One region of the Candidatus Enterococcus dunnyi genome, then DNA from elsewhere that is predicted to be linked to it. Evidence: riboswitches for the same ligand, from Rfam matches in the RefSeq annotation. Region 1 holds a riboswitch; the other holds the start of a gene.
The links. A riboswitch is a leader RNA that binds a small molecule or an ion and turns the genes downstream of it on or off. The one in region 1 is predicted to bind magnesium.
Positions count from the first base shown of each region.

Region 2: linked by a shared signal. The riboswitch ahead of A5889_RS03485 (LCP family protein) and the one ahead of A5889_RS13615 (LCP family protein) in region 1 are both predicted to bind magnesium.

Region 1 covers NZ_CP147246.1:2,895,131-2,903,549, forward strand. Annotated here, with positions in the region: gene A5889_RS13605 (helix-turn-helix domain-containing protein) at 1-1,317, shown strand, start outside; gene A5889_RS13610 (DUF4809 family protein) at 1,478-1,870, shown strand; M-box (ykoK) riboswitch at 2,130-2,298, shown strand; gene A5889_RS13615 (LCP family protein) at 2,429-3,346, shown strand; gene A5889_RS13620 (FAD-dependent oxidoreductase) at 3,488-4,822, shown strand; gene A5889_RS13625 (helix-turn-helix domain-containing protein) at 4,812-6,296, shown strand; gene glpK (glycerol kinase GlpK) at 6,759-8,267, shown strand; gene glpO (type 1 glycerol-3-phosphate oxidase) at 8,287-8,419, shown strand, end outside.
Region 2 covers NZ_CP147246.1:731,849-740,267, forward strand. Annotated here, with positions in the region: gene A5889_RS03480 (glycoside hydrolase family 3 protein) at 1-784, opposite strand, end outside; M-box (ykoK) riboswitch at 1,126-1,295, shown strand; gene A5889_RS03485 (LCP family protein) at 1,501-2,427, shown strand; gene A5889_RS03490 (FtsW/RodA/SpoVE family cell cycle protein) at 2,424-3,605, shown strand; gene A5889_RS03495 (FtsW/RodA/SpoVE family cell cycle protein) at 3,602-4,768, shown strand; gene A5889_RS03500 (carboxylesterase family protein) at 4,911-6,635, opposite strand; gene A5889_RS03505 (DUF1292 domain-containing protein) at 7,032-7,346, opposite strand; gene ruvX (Holliday junction resolvase RuvX) at 7,393-7,821, opposite strand; gene A5889_RS03515 (IreB family regulatory phosphoprotein) at 7,818-8,087, opposite strand.

The sequences.
Region 1 (8,419 bases):
GAAATTAATGACATAAGTGTGATAGTTTCTGATGATAAGTATGTACAAGTGACATATGAAAACTATAAGGGGTATCATAGATTTGTTCAGTATCTTATAGCAACTTCATTTTCGATTATTTTATTACAGGATTTGCTGTTAGGTGAGCAACTTTCCTTAGTTCAACTTTCTATTGAATATTATATCAGTGATTCAACGATAAAAAGGAGAATACAAGAGATCAACCACCATATCAAGGATTATGAGCTTAGAATCATTAGTAGAAAAGGGATGTTGTTGATCGATGGTCCAGAGCTACAAATCAGGTTATTTGCGTATATTTTATTTTGGAATCTGTACAAAGGCAGAACTTGGGTATTTCAAGTAGTAAAAAGAGAGTGGGCAATAGCTTTTGTGGATACTGTTTTTGAACAATCTAAAGCTATTCGAAATTTATCGAATGTCGAAGAAATCTACTATACTGTCGCAATCAATAAAACACGTCAAATAAGAGGGTATCCGATCCAATTTTCCCAACGGTGGCTTCAGCAATTTTTTTCCAAAGAATTTTTAGCATCTGATAAGCCCTGGATTAGTGACTACAATCTAACGGAGAACGAAGGTTTATATTTTTTATTATTGGCACAAACGAATGCCAAATTTTACTTGATTAAAGAGTATGAAGAGCCAATCTTTTTATTTCATCAAACGGAGAAGACACTACTCTACAAAAGTGTTGAAGCTTTTTTTCGAAAATTTTCAGAACAAATTGAATTCATTGATGTGCAAATGAAAGCTGAATTGTATAAATATCTTCTATCATACCATTTATTCTGCATGATATTTCATAATTTTTCCATGGGAATCAACAATTACACTGGGGGAAAAGTTTTAGTAACGAATCATCCTAAATTAGAAAAAAAACTTAATAGGCTGATAGATGAACTATACATGGAAACAAAGATCTCATTATTTCAAGAAAGGAAATTTTTGCGAGAGCGTTACGCGCTAATTTTTTCAATGATTGGACAAGTGTCAAAATTTGAGCCGCTTCTCTTGATCTACATCGATACAGATTTGCCATTCTTAGCTGAAAAAAAAATTATTGGGCAAATCAAGCGTTATACTGAAGAATCATATAATATTATGTTTGTAAATGAAAATGCCACTTTTTCAAAATATGAAGTGGATCTTGTTTTAACGACAAGTTATATCGAAGGATTTCAGGATTTCATTTCACCAGATAAGATTGTTTATATCTCAGAAAATTTAAAACCCGAAGATATTATTCGAATTAGAGATAATTTAGAAAAACTGCTTCTAGAAAAAGAAGAATAACTTATCGATGTTGGCCGTCTATAGAAATAGAATATGAATTAGATTTTTACTTTCTTATTTTAAAAATAACTGGTCGCATTTTGGTTGTTTTTGTTATAATGAAAAGGAGTAAAAAGCTATTTTTAATGATGAATGAAGATAAGAGAGAGGATCTGTAAAAATGAAATGTGCAACAATTTCTAAAACAGTTGATTTATTAGATGGGGGCTGTAATGTTTGCGGAATAATCGAAAATGAGAATTATACCTTGGTCCTAGATGAACAAGCGGTTCCGCTAGATGAACTGACAGTCAATGAGCTTGTCACAGCGATCGTCCTTAAAGAGGGTTTCAAGAGAAGCTATGAAACAGATGTGATCGACGACTTCACCTTATATAAAAAAGAAGCTCAGATAATCAGAATGAAAGAAGAATTCGATCATTTGACCTATTCAAATGGAACGGAACAAATTGAAACGAATGATTACATTATAAATAAAAACAGCCTGATAGAAAGGGTCAATGTTATTCTATCAACTATTTTTGGCTTAGAAAAAATAAATTTTACTCTTTAGACTAGTTTTTTTAAGGCTCCTGTTTATTTGGTGATTTTGGATTGGTAGTCTTAAGTGAGGGTATATTATTTTAAGAATATTAAAGTTTTATATATTTTCAGTTAGGTAGAAAATTTACTGGTGGATGATCTTTTTTGAGTCGTACCAAGCAGTACTAGGGATTGTAATTTTATTTTAATCTACTAGACACAAAAACGAAATGCCATTGTAATGTTTTAATTTGACTTTGTGAAGCGATACGCTTATAGTTTTAAATGAAATAAATACTTGTTAGGTGAGGCTCCTATGTAAACACAGGCTGCTGCTCAGAAATGTCGAAAGACAGGTACGGGTAGGACAAAAATCGTCGAATTAAGGCGTTTTTCTAAGCAGCTAAAAGCAATGCTTTTTACGTTATATAGTGCTAAAACTCAACGAAGAGAAGAACTAGGTGAGAGCAGCTTTTGAATAGCTGTGTTTTGTTTTTATCCCAGTACTTTAATCCCTTCGCTGAGTATTCTTGGTGAAGGATTTTTCTTTTATGCAAGAAGACATATGAGCTGTAGAAAGGAATATACAATGAAAAAACCAGTAAGAATACTTATTATCACGTTGTTATCTATTATTCTCGTGGTGGTCAGTGTAGGCTGTTATGCGGCAATCTCATTTCAGTCAGCAAGAGAAGAAAGTGAAGCAAAACTATCACCGATCAATCAAAATTTTACTGGTGATGAACAAACAAGTGAGAAAGAACTGACTGTTATGGTCGTAGGAAATGATTCGCGCGACGATGATGAAGATCAAGGGCGTTCTGATACGTTGATGGTGGGTCACTATGACGGTAAAACGAAGCAACCAAAATTGATTTCTATTATGAGAGATAGTTATATGACATTTCCAGCTGGCAGCCTCGATAAAATCAATGCAGCATATGCCTATGGTGGAGCACAGATGACAAAAGAAGTCCTCAATACTAATTTTGATCTACCGATCAACTATTATGTTGTGATGGATTTTAAAGAGTTTAGTGATATCATTGATGAGCTTTATCCAAAAGGTGTGAAAATAGATGCTGAGAAGGACATTAATTTAGATGGTGTCGATATTCTAAAAGGGGAACAAGTCATGGACGGCAATACTTTATTGCAATATGCCCGCTTTAGAATGGATGAAGAAGGCGATTTTGGCCGAATCAGACGACAACAGCAAGTAATGGATGCGTTGATCGACCAATCGAAAGATTTGATCCCAATTTGGGAACTGCCTCAGGTCGCAGGAAAAATCGTCGGGAAAATCGACACCAATGTTCCGACAAGCTTGTTTATTGATTTAGCGAAGGATTTTCTGACAGGAAAAGTCAAACCATTAGAATCACTTTCAGTTCCGATAGAAGGCAGCTGGAATTTTAATGATGATACTCCTTCAGGCAGTGTGATCGAGCTGGATGCACCTAAAAATGCAGATGCGATCCAGAAATTTTTGAAAGATACTAAATAGAACTATTTAAAAGGAGCAGTATATAACTCTATGGGTTATGTTCTGCTTTTTTTTCGTTTTAGTTTATTTTCATGCGTTTTGGTTACGCATATGCTATCCTTTAAGAAAACGGTTTAGTAATTTTTGAAAGAAGGTCATGCAGTGAAAGTTGTGATTATTGGTGCATCATTCGCAGGAGTTTCAGCAGCTCTTACGATTCGAAAAAAATACCCTGAAGCTGAGATTTATCTGGTTGAAAAGCAAGCGACAGTCGGTTATCTGCCAGGTGGATTGACTCTCTATTATAACGAAGCTGTAGATACGGTCGAAGAGCTTCGCTTTGTTTCAGAACAGCAATTGAAAGAAAACAGGATCGAGTTATTGTTGAATGCAAAAGTAGTGAGCATGGATTCAAATCAGCAGGTCATCCACTATCAACGATCAGACGAGCTCAATATCTTATCTTTTGATAAGTTGATTTTAGCTACAGGTTCTAGCCAATGGTCAACGAAAATCATGGGGAGCGATTCTGAGAAGGTGCTCAAGTATAAATTTTTAGCTGGCGTCAAGCAAGCGATCGCTCAGCTGGAAAATTGCAAAGAGGTTGCATTGATCGGCGGTGGTCAAATTGGTGCAGAAGCTGCTGATACGCTGTTAAGTAAAGGGATAAGTGTTCATTTATATGAACGAATGGACTATCTATTATTTAAATATTTTGATCAAGAAATGATTTTACCTGTGCAACAGGAGATGGAAAACAGAGGGGTAGTGTTTCATTTTGATGAAACGGTTGAAAAAATCGTAGAGAAGGACGATGGATTACAGATAGAAACGCAACATTCTCGTCGAACGGTCGATCGAGCTGTTTTTGCGATGAATGTCCGGCCAGATTTAAGTTATTTAGATGAAAAAATCGATAGCCACACAGACCAAACCGTTTATGTGGATCACTATTTACAAACATCTCATCAAAATATCTTTGCAATAGGTGATTGTATTCAAGTACCTTACAGCTTGACGAATGAGTCTTTCTATATACCCTTAGTGAATAATGCAGTTAGAGCTGGTGCTGTAGTTGCTCAAAATCTACTAGAACCTACGACAAAATTTATTGGCTCGATTCGTACGATCGGTACGAAGCTTGTTGATTATTATGTGGCAAGTACAGGTTTGACTGAAGCAGAAGGCCTTTTTCATGATCAGCCGATCGAAGTTGCTCATTTAAAGCAAACGAGTTCTTTATTTTCTGGAGAAAAAGAGATTTCTGGGAAAATTATTTTTGAAAAGGAAAGTCATCGGATTTTGGGCGCTCAGCTGGTATCAAAAGCTGATATTCTGGATAAGATCAACACGCTTGCTTTAGGCATTCAGACAGAACAAACATTAGAGCAATTTTATCAAAAAGATTTTTTATACCATCCTTATTTCTCCACAGCTATGGATATCACAAATCAACTCGCGTTTACTGCTTTATGGAGTGATGCCGATGAAAACTGAAGAATTACTAGACAAAAAAGAAGCAAGAGAAATCCAAATACTGAAAAAAGTGATCTTAGCCGGCGGTCGTATGGAAGACACTGAGCTGTTGAATCATTTAGGTGTATCAAAGGCATCTTTTGAAAGTGATTTAAAAGAATTAGGTTATTATTTAAATCCATATAGTAAAGACTGTCGCTTATTTTATGATGGACAATGGGTTTCTGTAGAAATGTCCGATCGATTTTCAGTCAGTAAAGTCGTTGATGATTATATACGGGCATCGATCAAGTTTCAGCTGATCGACCATCTGTTTCATTATCGAGAGTTTACGATGGCTCAGTTGACAACAAAATTTATGATCAGTGAATCTTCCTTATTTCGAAAAATCAAAGAGTTGAACCAGCTGCTGACTGAATTCGGTCTGAAAATCCGAAATGGACAGCTAAAAGGTGAAGAACTGCAGATTCGATATTTTTATTTTCAAGTTTATTGGTTTTTGACACCATACGAACAGCACAGGGAGCGCACCTTGACACAGCAGAATATCCGCATTATCGAAGCACTGGAAAAAGCACTGTCGCTCTCCTTTGAGGAATATGGAAAACTGAAGATCAGTCTGTGGTTGACGATCAGTAAAAAAAGATTGGCAGTTCAGTCTAAAACATTTAAAGAAGTCCGAAATAAAAGCCAAAACCTTGAGCAAGATCCTTTTTTTAAAACGATTCGTTCGTTCGTATTGCGTTTTTTTAGTCGTTATCCGCTTGAGATCGATGAAGAAGAAAGTATGCTGCATTTTATTTTCTTAACAAGTATGTCTGTTTTAACTGAAACTGATTTTATCCAGTATAGCTTGGTACGCGGACGGCGCACACCGTCTTCACTAGCGGACACATTTGTTTTGGAACATGTGATTCTATACTATCGTCCACAAAAATTTTATCCTGAATTGGAAAAAAAGATCTTTTATTACTTCTCACAGATTCATAGCAGGCTTTATTTTTTTAAAGGAGAATTAGAGCTATTCGACAAGGAGAATATTTGGCAAAAAGAGCAACAATTATCCAGTCATCGTTTAGGTGAATTTGCCCATGTTCTTTTGGATAAAAGTCTTAGTTACTTGGGTGAACGTTATGAGCCTGGAAATAGTTTGCACGAATGGTCGTTGGTGAAATATTTAAGTGTGCTTTCGATCATTGATTTTGAAATCATTGGAGAAGTCCGTGTAGGCATCGATTTAAAAATGGATTTGCTATACAAAGAAGCAATGACTCAAGTATTGGTTTTAAGCTTGAAAAATTTGAACGGCTTAACGATCGAACCGTATGATCCGAAGTATACTTATGATCTTTTGATCACTAATGTAATGAACCCGCCAGTTTACCGATCTGTTGGAGAGATTTATATATTATCCGAACTTGGATCAACGTATGACATCGAGCAAATTCGTAAGAAAATCCGAGGGTATCATGGAAATAAGAAAAAAGAAGGCTGAGTGAAGTTGAGGAAAATTTTTCAGCTTCTTCCTTGTCCTTAGTGGATTTTTAGTAAAAACATTCATTTATTTTAAAAATAAAAAAAAAGATGACATTTTTAGGAATCAATTTGCGTATATTATAAGTTCATGAAATATAAAGCGTTTTCAATTTTGTTTAGGATTATGATTTGATTCTGAATGAGCCCATTACACTTTTATTATTATTTAGTTCCACAGGCTTGTCTCTCGGAAAAAAGATAAAAAAAGGAAACGGCGAAAAGCACCGTTCAATTTTTTCCTATTTTTCTGTCGAGTCAGGACGAGCCCACTACACTTTTATTATTATCTAGTTCCACAGGCTTGTCTCTCGGAAAAAAGATAAAAAATGGAAACGGCGAAAAAACACCGTTCAATTTTTTCCTATTTTTCTGTCGAGTCAGGACGAGCCCATTACACTTTTATTATTTAGGAGGAATTACAATGTCAGAACAAAAGTACATCATGGCGATCGATCAAGGGACTACTTCATCACGAGCAATTATTTTTGACAAAAAAGGGAACAATGTTGGAAGTTCACAGAAGGAATTTACACAGTATTTTCCAAAAGCAGGCTGGGTCGAACATAATGCGAATGAGATTTGGAATTCAGTACAATCGGTTATTGCTGGAGCTTTGATCGAATCTGGTGTTCGCCCAACAGACATTGCTGGTATTGGGATTACTAATCAGCGTGAAACAACTGTCGTCTGGGATAAGCAGACAGGTCTTCCTATTCATAATGCAGTGGTTTGGCAGTCACGTCAATCTTCGCCGATCGCAGATCAGTTAAAAGAGGATGGACATGGTGATATGATCCATGAGAAAACTGGTTTGATCGTAGATGCTTACTTTTCTGCCACAAAAATTCGTTGGATCCTAGATAATGTCGAAGGTGCTCAAGAGCGTGCTGAAAAAGGTGAGTTGCTTTTTGGAACGATCGATACATGGCTAGTTTGGAAGCTGACAGGCGGAGAAACACACGTAACAGATTACTCGAACGCCAGCAGAACAATGCTATTTAATATCCATGACTTAGATTGGGATCAAGATATCTTAGATATTTTGAATATTCCGCGTGTGATGTTACCAAAAGCAACCTCTAACTCTGAAGTATACGGCTTAACGAAGAATTACCATTTTTATGGTAGCGAAATTCCGATTTCAGGTATGGCTGGAGACCAACAAGCAGCATTATTCGGCCAAATGGCTTTTGAACCTGGAATGGTCAAAAATACGTACGGTACAGGCTCATTTATTGTAATGAACACAGGAGAAAAACCACAACTTTCAGATAATAATTTATTAACAACGATCGGTTATGGGATCAATGGAAAAGTCTATTATGCTCTAGAAGGAAGTATTTTTGTCGCTGGTTCAGCTGTTCAATGGCTGAGAGATGGCTTAAAAATGATCCAAACAGCTGCAGAATCAGAAGCAGTTGCAAATGAATCTCATAATAAAAATGAAGTTTATGTAGTGCCTGCATTTACTGGACTGGGCGCTCCTTACTGGGATTCTGATGCTAGAGGTGCAGTTTTTGGCTTAACTCGCGGAACAACGAGAGAAGATTTCGTCAAAGCAACATTACAGTCAGTGGCTTATCAGGTACGAGATATCATTGATACGATGAAAAATGACACAGGCATCGATATCCCGATCTTGAAGGTAGATGGCGGTGCAGCCAATAATGATTTATTGATGCAATTTCAAGCAGATATTTTAAATACCTCTGTTCAAAAAGCTCAAAATCTTGAAACGACTGCCTTAGGTGCAGCTTTCTTAGCAGGATTAGCAGTTGGCTTCTGGAAAGACCTAGATGAATTAAAAGCGTTCTATGAAGAAGGACAAATTTTTGAGACAAAAATGTCTGATGCTGAACGCGATGATTTGTATGAAGGTTGGCAGCAGGCTGTTGCAGCAACGCAAATGTTTAAGCATAAATCGAAATAGAAGGAAGAGGTGAACAGTGATGACATTTTCAATAAAAACAAGAGAAAAATCGATTGAAACCTTGAAAAACGAACAATTAGACTTGTTGATTATTGGCGGAGGAATTACAGGAGCAGGTGTTGCGCTGCAAGCAAGTGCGACTGGAATGAAGA
Region 2 (8,419 bases), 1.3 Mb from region 1:
CATCACAATAAGCTTGAGCTAAAGCAGTGACTAATTTTACCCCTTCACCAAAGGTACCCGAAAAACGCATCCAGCGTGGTTCAGTGGCTAAATCAATCTGCGGTGACAAAGCGGTCGTAATTCCTAATGCCCGATATTCTTGACTAGCGATTTCTCCAAATTGTTTCACCAGCTCAGGATCAAAAGCTGCTGCTAACCCTAACTGCTCCGGCCACATAGAAATCTCTCCGCCTGCTCCGGCATTGAATTCTGTGTCTGCACTTGTGCTGTGACGCGGATCTGAGCTGATATTCACTGGGATGCCCGAGTCCAAGCTTTCGGCCATCGCCTGAATTTTATTCGTCCATTGTGCGGCTGCTTTTGGTGATTCTACCCTCGTCAAAAGTACATGGCGGATGTGATCCTTCGTTAAAAATTCCTTTTGCTGGTCCGTCAATTCAGAAATCGGTCCGTCATAGTCTGCGAGCGCCTTCCCCCCATATGTACCGGAAAACATCTGCACAAAATGATTGTCACTTCTTGATACTGTTTGATGGCGACTATACAACATCAAGCCAGCCATTTCTTCCACACTTAATCGTGTGACTAAATCTTCGATTCTCTCTTCGATTGGCAAGCGCCAGTCTTCATATGGATCCAAACAGCCATTTTTATTCAAATCTTTAAAAGCGAATCCATCCTGCTCAATCAATGTTACTCCCGAATCTGCTGCATAACCTAAGGCTGCTCCTTGATCATTTTCAACGAGTATCCAATTTTCTTGCTGTATTATTCTATAGCTCATTTACCTTCCTCCATTTCTAAAAATGCAAGCGCATTCTTCCACTATTCTATCTTACTCTGTTTTCAAGTTGGATGCGACATAAAATTTAAAGCTTCTCTTAAACAAATGATTCTAGCTGTTATTTTTATTAAAAAAATCTAAAGAAAAGAGGTTCTTGATTTTCTATTAGTAAAGATACTTAAATCAATTTTTTCTTAGTTCTTTTATGAAATAGCTTGATCTAAACGTATTCTCGACCGATCTCGGAAACGATATTCTTTCAACCTTTCTTTTTACTTAGGAAAAAATTAACTTTTGAACGATTGACTTCCGTTATTGAATTGATTATAGTTGTGGCGATCTAAATAACTTGTTAGGTGAGGCTCCTATGAAAACACAGGCTACTGCTCAAAAATGTCGAAAGACAGGCATGGGTAGGACAGGAATTGTCGAATTAAGGCTTTTCACAAAGTAGCTAAAAGCAATGCTTTTTACGTTTCATAGTGCTAAAACTCAACGATGAGAATGATGACCCTTTTTTATGCTGGAATCAATCCCCTTCGCTGAGTCTTTTTCAGCGAAGTTTTTTGTTTTGGATCAGTGAACTGTTTGGAGGTGAAAAATCAGCTCGGTCTAAACAACCTAGTCAGCAAGAAAACGGTCATCCCGACGTATATGTCGATTCCTAGCGCCGCAATTTATTTGATGATCAATAAAATGATTAGCGAGGAATAACAATGAATCTAGTAAAAAAGAGTTTGATTTGTATTAGTCTTATCACTGTTTTGATTTTTACCGCTCTTGGCTGTTATGCAGTCATCGGCTTTCATCATGGTAAAAAAACAGCCCAAACACACATCACTAAACGAAAGAATTTGACTTTTTCTGCAGATGCACAAACAAATTTAAAAGAAATCACGATTCTATTGATCGGTGATGACGGACGCGAAGATGACGAAGACGGTGGACGGGCAGATACGTTGATGGTGGCGCATTATAATAGTGAAGCCAAACAACCAAAGCTGCTGTCGATCATGCGGGATTCTTACGTTCAAATACCTGGACATGGAGCAGAAAAAATCAATGCTGCCTACGCTTACGGTGGAGCTGAGCTGACTAAACAAGTCTTGAATAGCTCCTTTGATCTGCCCATCAATTATTATATAGCCGTTGATTTTAACCATTTTATTCGTTTGATCGATGATCTTTACCCCAAAGGTGTCCAAATCGATGCAGAAAAAGAGCTGAACTTAGATAACGTCGATATAAAAAAAGGCAATCAAACAATGGATGGGAATACTTTATTGCAGTACGCCAGATTCCGCATGGATGGCGAAGGAGACTTTGGTCGTATCAGAAGACAGCAGCAAGTCATGGACGCTTTAGCAAAACAAGCTACAAACGCGGTCCCACTTTTACAGCTGCCTCAAATTGCTGGAGAAGCCGTTGGTTATCTAGACACGAATATTCCAGCCGAACTTCTGATCGATTTAGCCAAAGACTTTTTAGGTGGGAAAGTAAAACCTCTTCAAACCTTATCTGTTCCAGTTGAAGGGAGCTGGGCATTTAACGATTATACGGAGGCAGGCAGTGTTTTAGAAATCGATGAGAAGCAAAATGCACAGGCGATAAATGACTTTTTAACTGACGGAGCAGATGAATGAAGACGCTGCGGAAGCCTTCCAAAATAGTTTATCTAGATTTTTACCTCCTTCTCCCTTATCTTATTTTGTGTGTGATCGGCATTTTAATGGTATATAGCGCTAGTTCTTATCAATTGCTTGATAGCCAATCAAGTCCGGCACATAAAGCATTCAAGCAGACCTCTTATTTTATTTTCAGTCTGGTTTGTTTAGCTATCGTCTATCGGATCAATTTAGCTGTTTTGAGAAAGCCTACGATTATTCACATGTTGCTTGGCCTGACATTTCTTTCCTTAATTCTATTACCAGTCATCGGAACAAGCGTTGGCGGTGCCAAACGTTGGCTCAATTTAGGAATTCTTTTGTTTCAGCCTTCAGAGTTGGTCCCATTTATTTTAGTGCTTTATCTGGCTCTTGCATTATCAAAAACAGAAACCGTCACGCCTTTCTCTTTCAAACAGTACAGACAGCCGATAATCGTTTCGATCAGCTTGATGTTTTTCGTTGCTTTACAGCCAAACATCGCTGGTGCTTCCATGATTTTTATTCTAGTATTGATTTTATTTTTAACCAGCGGACTGTCACCGTGGTTTATGTCATTTGCTTTGATCGGGTTCGTCATCGCAAAAAAATTGGGAACAATGCTCTTATTATCTTTGCCCACAGAGTGGCTGCCGCAAAAATTCAGTTACTTAGTGACACGTTTTGAAGTCATGCAAAATCCTTTTATCGATCCTATGGGCAAAGGCTTTCAAACATCCAATGCCTATTATGCGATCCATAATGGCGGATTTTGGGGCTTAGGTTTAGGAAACAGTATTCAGAAAAAAGGCTTTTTACCTGAGCCTGATACAGATTTTATTTTTGCGATATGTATAGAGGAACTTGGCTTGATTTTTTCTTTGGGCATTCTATTTTTGGTCTTCTTTATGGTCGCTCGCTTGCTTTTATTAGGGATAAAAACGAATCGTCTTTATTATTCTTACCTGTACATTGGCTGCGGTGTCTTATTGCTCTTGCAGGTTTCTGTCAATGTCGGCAGTCTTTTGGGCTATATCCCGATGACTGGACTGACCTTTCCATTTATCAGCTATGGCGGATCTAGTCTATTGATCTTGAGCCTTGTTCTCGGTGTTGCGTTGAATGTTCGCGCAAGCGAGCTGAGAGAAAAACAACGATCACGAGGTGAAAGCCAATGAAACGAATTCGGAACAGATCGAATGAGCTGATCAATTACGGTCTTTTACTCCCAGTTTTGCTACTGATCTTAGTTGGCTTTGTCGCACAATACGGTGCTTTCAAAGCTGATCCTACGATCACTGCTGTCACTCCATTGCTAATAAAACAGCTGTTGTGGACACTCTTAGGAATCATCACTATGTTTTTGACGATGCTGATTCCAATCAAAATTTTATGGAAAGCTGCTCCTTATCTTTATCTTTGTTCCCTGATTTTGATGGGCTTGTTAGTAAAATTCCATGATCCTGTGATGGCTGTTGCTACCGGAACCAAACGCTGGATTCGCCTTGGTCCGCTTGCTTTTCAGCCTTCTGAGTTTGCAAAATTGGGCTATATTCTGATGCTGGCTTATCTCGTGACAAAATATGGTAAGACATTCTCTTCGCTAAAAGAGGAGCTGTCACTTTTAGGAAAACTATTACTTGTGAGCATCCCTATTTTTGGACTGATGTTTTATCAAAAAGATTTTGGGACTAGTTTAGTTTTTCTATCGATTTTATTTGGTATTCTACTTGTTTCAAGCTGCTCTTGGAAACTTTTGGTTCCTCTTTTTGGCGGTTTGAGTTTGATCGGCATCAGTGCGATCTTGTTGGTTTTAACGGAGCAAGGGCAAAAAATACTTGCCTATTTACACTTTAAGCCTTATCAATTCGACCGTATTCACGCTTGGCTGGATCCATTTGCTTATGCGGATTCGATCGCTTTTCAGCAAGCTAGAGGGTTGAGCGCGATTGGGTCAGGAGAATTAGCGGGAAAAGGACTGACCAATTTACAAGTCTACGTCCCAGTTCGGGAATCCGATATGATCTTTACCGTTATCGCTGAAGCCTATGGATTTATCGGAAGTTGCTTCCTGCTCTTACTTTTCTTCTATCTCATATATCAAATGCTGATCTGTACTTTAGCAGCTAAACGAGAATTTTATGCTTATATCACGACTGGGATCATCATGTATTTTTTGTTTCATATCCTAGAAAATATCGGTTCAAATATTGGATTATTGCCTTTGACTGGTATTCCGTTGCCTTTTATCAGCCAGGGAGGAACTGCTTATCTAGCGAATTTTATTGCTATCGGATTGATACTTTCCATGTTCTATCAAAATGAAAAACAGGCTCTTTGATTCGCAAATGTTTATACGAATAAAGTGACTCATCAAATTTAGCCTAAACCCGCTAAAAATGATAAGTCACTTTTTTACCGTATGGTATCGAGATTATTTTTAACATTTCTCAGTCTTATATTTATACCGACAGCAAATCTTTCTATTCTTTATCAAAATCAGAAAGCTGCTCATACTTTTCATCCAGCCGTTTGCTAAACCAGCGGCCATTCATTACTTTGCTCAACAACTCTTGCTTTTGATTCTCTGACACTGTTGTATCCTGATCGATTGCTTCCAAAACTTTTTCATAATCATAGGTTTTATGCCCCATTTTTGCTGATGCTTGTTTTTTGTCCGCATTTACAAATAAGAGATTGTCTTTCGATCCAGCTTGCCATTCTTCCCACTTCGGCAGATCCGAACCATTTGGATCACCGTTTTTAATAAACTCAAATAAATAATTCTGGAATACTTTGCTTAAATCCTTCGCTCCTTCACTATCATAACCTGCTCCAACTAAGCCTGCATAATTTTTACTTTCCGTATCAAGCAACGGGACAAAGACACCATGGAATGCACCAAGTTTAGCCATTTCTTCTCCTACTACAGCTTTATCTGCACCGAATTCGATTTCCATGCCATAGATAGCCGCTTGATAATGCTGATTCATTTTTTCTGCAGACTCTTGAACATTGAACAAGCTGTATAGTTGTCCGCCATAGTTATTAATAAACGCATATTGATTCGCAATTTCAGGATCAGTATCAATTTTTCCGCCTTCTAAATATTGAGAAAAATACGGATCAAAGCGCCCAAATAAGGAGAATTCCTGCTCTCCAGTCAGCATCATCAGAGGAACAGAATGATAGTCTTCTGTGTCAAACCCTTCTTTTGGAAGCACATATCCATCATTAAATAAATGAGGGAACACACTCATCCGAATCCCTGCATTGCTCATCAGTCCAACTAATCGATCTCCATCAAGTGCATACAGATAATCCTTTACCTCTTGATCTGTGCTCAATAGCCAGTCTTTTGCTTGAGTTTCATTTTCTTTTAGACCATCTTCTACAACCAATGGAGCAATTGCCTGCGCATAGACTTCTTGACTTCTTTTTTCATCGGCAATAGTCATTCCTCCGCTAAATGAGATCGCTTTATCGAATTTCCCTTCAAATATTGGTGAAATCAGCATAGCCATCACATCACGCCCGCCAGCAGAAAAGCCACTGACTGTGATATTATTTTGATCTCCACCGAAATTTTCAATATTTTGCTTTACCCAATCTAACGACTTACTTAAATCCAGCAATGTGTAATTTCCGGAATTCTCTTCTTTTGTTCCATTTTTTAAAGCTGGCAGTGGATTAAATCCAAGTGGACCTAAACGATAATTGACGGAAACGACAATCGCATCATGCCCAGTCACAAAAGAAACGCCGGAGATTTCTTCCGCTGTCCCCGTTTGATTATTCCCACCATGGATATAAACAAGAACCGGTAAGTCTTTCTTATCATTATTAGGACGGTAGATATCCAGATTTAAGCCATCTTCTGAACCTACGATACCATCTGCACTCGTTTGTAAAGCAACACTTCCGGCCTTTGTTGCATCACGTGCGCCTTCCCAAGGCTGTGGATCTGTTGGTGCTTTCCAGCGCGCTTCTTTTGCGGTTTCACCGCCGTATGGGACGCCTAACCATACAAGCGCTTCTTTCTCTTCATACCCTTTCACCTTCCCAAAGGCTGTTTCCCGAACAACAGATGTCTCCTCATTTTTATCAGTATTTGTCTTTTCTGTTTTAGCTGACTGAGTACACCCTCCCAATGTGATTACTGCAAGCAACAAGCCAACCCAACTAATCGTTCTTCTAAATTTCTTCAAATCCCTTCCTCCTTCATGTTTTGTTCAACATTCTAGTAAATCGTAAAAACTCCTTTCTTGCTTTTTAAACAAAAAAACCTAAACTAGCCCATAGATATGAGTAGTTTAGGTTATGCCCAAAAGGTTACATTCCTGTTTTTATTTTAGCATAAAAAAGCAAACGTTTTCAACATATTGTTTTAAATTATCTTTTATTTATACTATATTTATCTTCATTTTTTATAATAAGATAAAATTATGATGATCATATTTCATAGTATTGCCTCTCTTGTCATTTGGTAATTTGTAAGAAGAAATATAGCATAGGCAATCACTGAACATCATTAAACACTTTGATACTGATATTCATAAAAAAACTGAATCCTCATATATGAGGATTCAGCTATTTCTTAAATTCTATTCTTCTTCTTCAGCCATGAATGTATTGAAGACCTCTTCGATCATATCCCACTCAGCATCTGTTTCGATTTGTTGTAATTCGCCTTCTGTTCCTTCGCTATTTTCGATGTAGGCATAAGCTTGTAATTCTACATCTTCCTCTTCAGGAACTCCTGCTGGATAAAGAAGTACGTAATTTTTACCGAATTCTTCTTGCCCATCAACTGTTAGCAAGATTTCATATAAGGTTTCATTCCCTTGTTCATCAACTAAAGTGATATGTTCGTGTCCCTCGTGATCATGATCGTGGTTATGGTTATGCTCTTCTGCCATTTGCTTTGCTCTCCTTTTTGCTTATATTCGTGAAACTATAAGCCATTTAAATTTTATTGCCAGCGCTGTCTAAATAATTTTGTAAAATCATGACTGCAGCTACTTTATCGATAACTTTCTTTCTCTTAGCTCTTGATGTATTCGCCTGTTCGATCAACATCCGTTCTGCCTGAACAGTAGTCAGGCGTTCATCCTGATAGCTAACTGGGAGTTCAAACAGCTCTTCGATTTTTTTGCCATAAGCCATTGACGCTTCTGCTCTTGGCCCAATCGAATTATTCATGTTTTTTGGCAGGCCAACGACAAAACGGGTCACTTCGTATTCCTTCACTAGCTCTGCTAATCGGTCAAAGCCAAATTCTCCCTGTTCTTCGTTGATTCGAATGATTTCTACACCTTGGGCTGTCCAGCCTAATAAATCACTGACAGCAACACCGACGGTTCTAGAACCGACATCCAGTCCCATTACTCTCATCGAAGTGTGATACCATGATTAGATAAGTAAAATTTAACCAGCTCTTCCATGATTTCATCCCGTTCGTGACGACGAATCAAATTTCGAGCGTCCTGATAACGAGGAATGTAGGCCGGGTCTCCTGAAAGCAAATAGCCCACAATCTGATTGATTGGATTATATCCTTTCTCTTCTAAAGCCTTGTACACAGTTGCTAGAGTCTCACTTACTTCTTTCTTGCGACTGTCATCAAAATCAAAACGTACAGTTTCATCTGTAAAACCCATTTATCTACACCTCACTTTTCTTCTATTCATACAGCTTCATTCTACTAAAAAGTAAGCAAAACTACAAACAAAACTTGATATTTTCACTGATAAATTAAAGATTTCCTTTAATTTGATGGAAAAACTCTGATGATTATCCAGTAAGCCAGTCAAAAAATGTCATTCATTTCGATCTGCTACCTTAGATTATCTATATTAGCAGTACCAAAAACCAACGAATCCTCCCTTTATTTTTGAAGAATCTCATAGATAAATTGATATGTACCAACAGAAAATCAGCTACTTCGGCAATTTTGCAAAAAAAGAGTGCCGTACAAAACTAAAAAACAGTT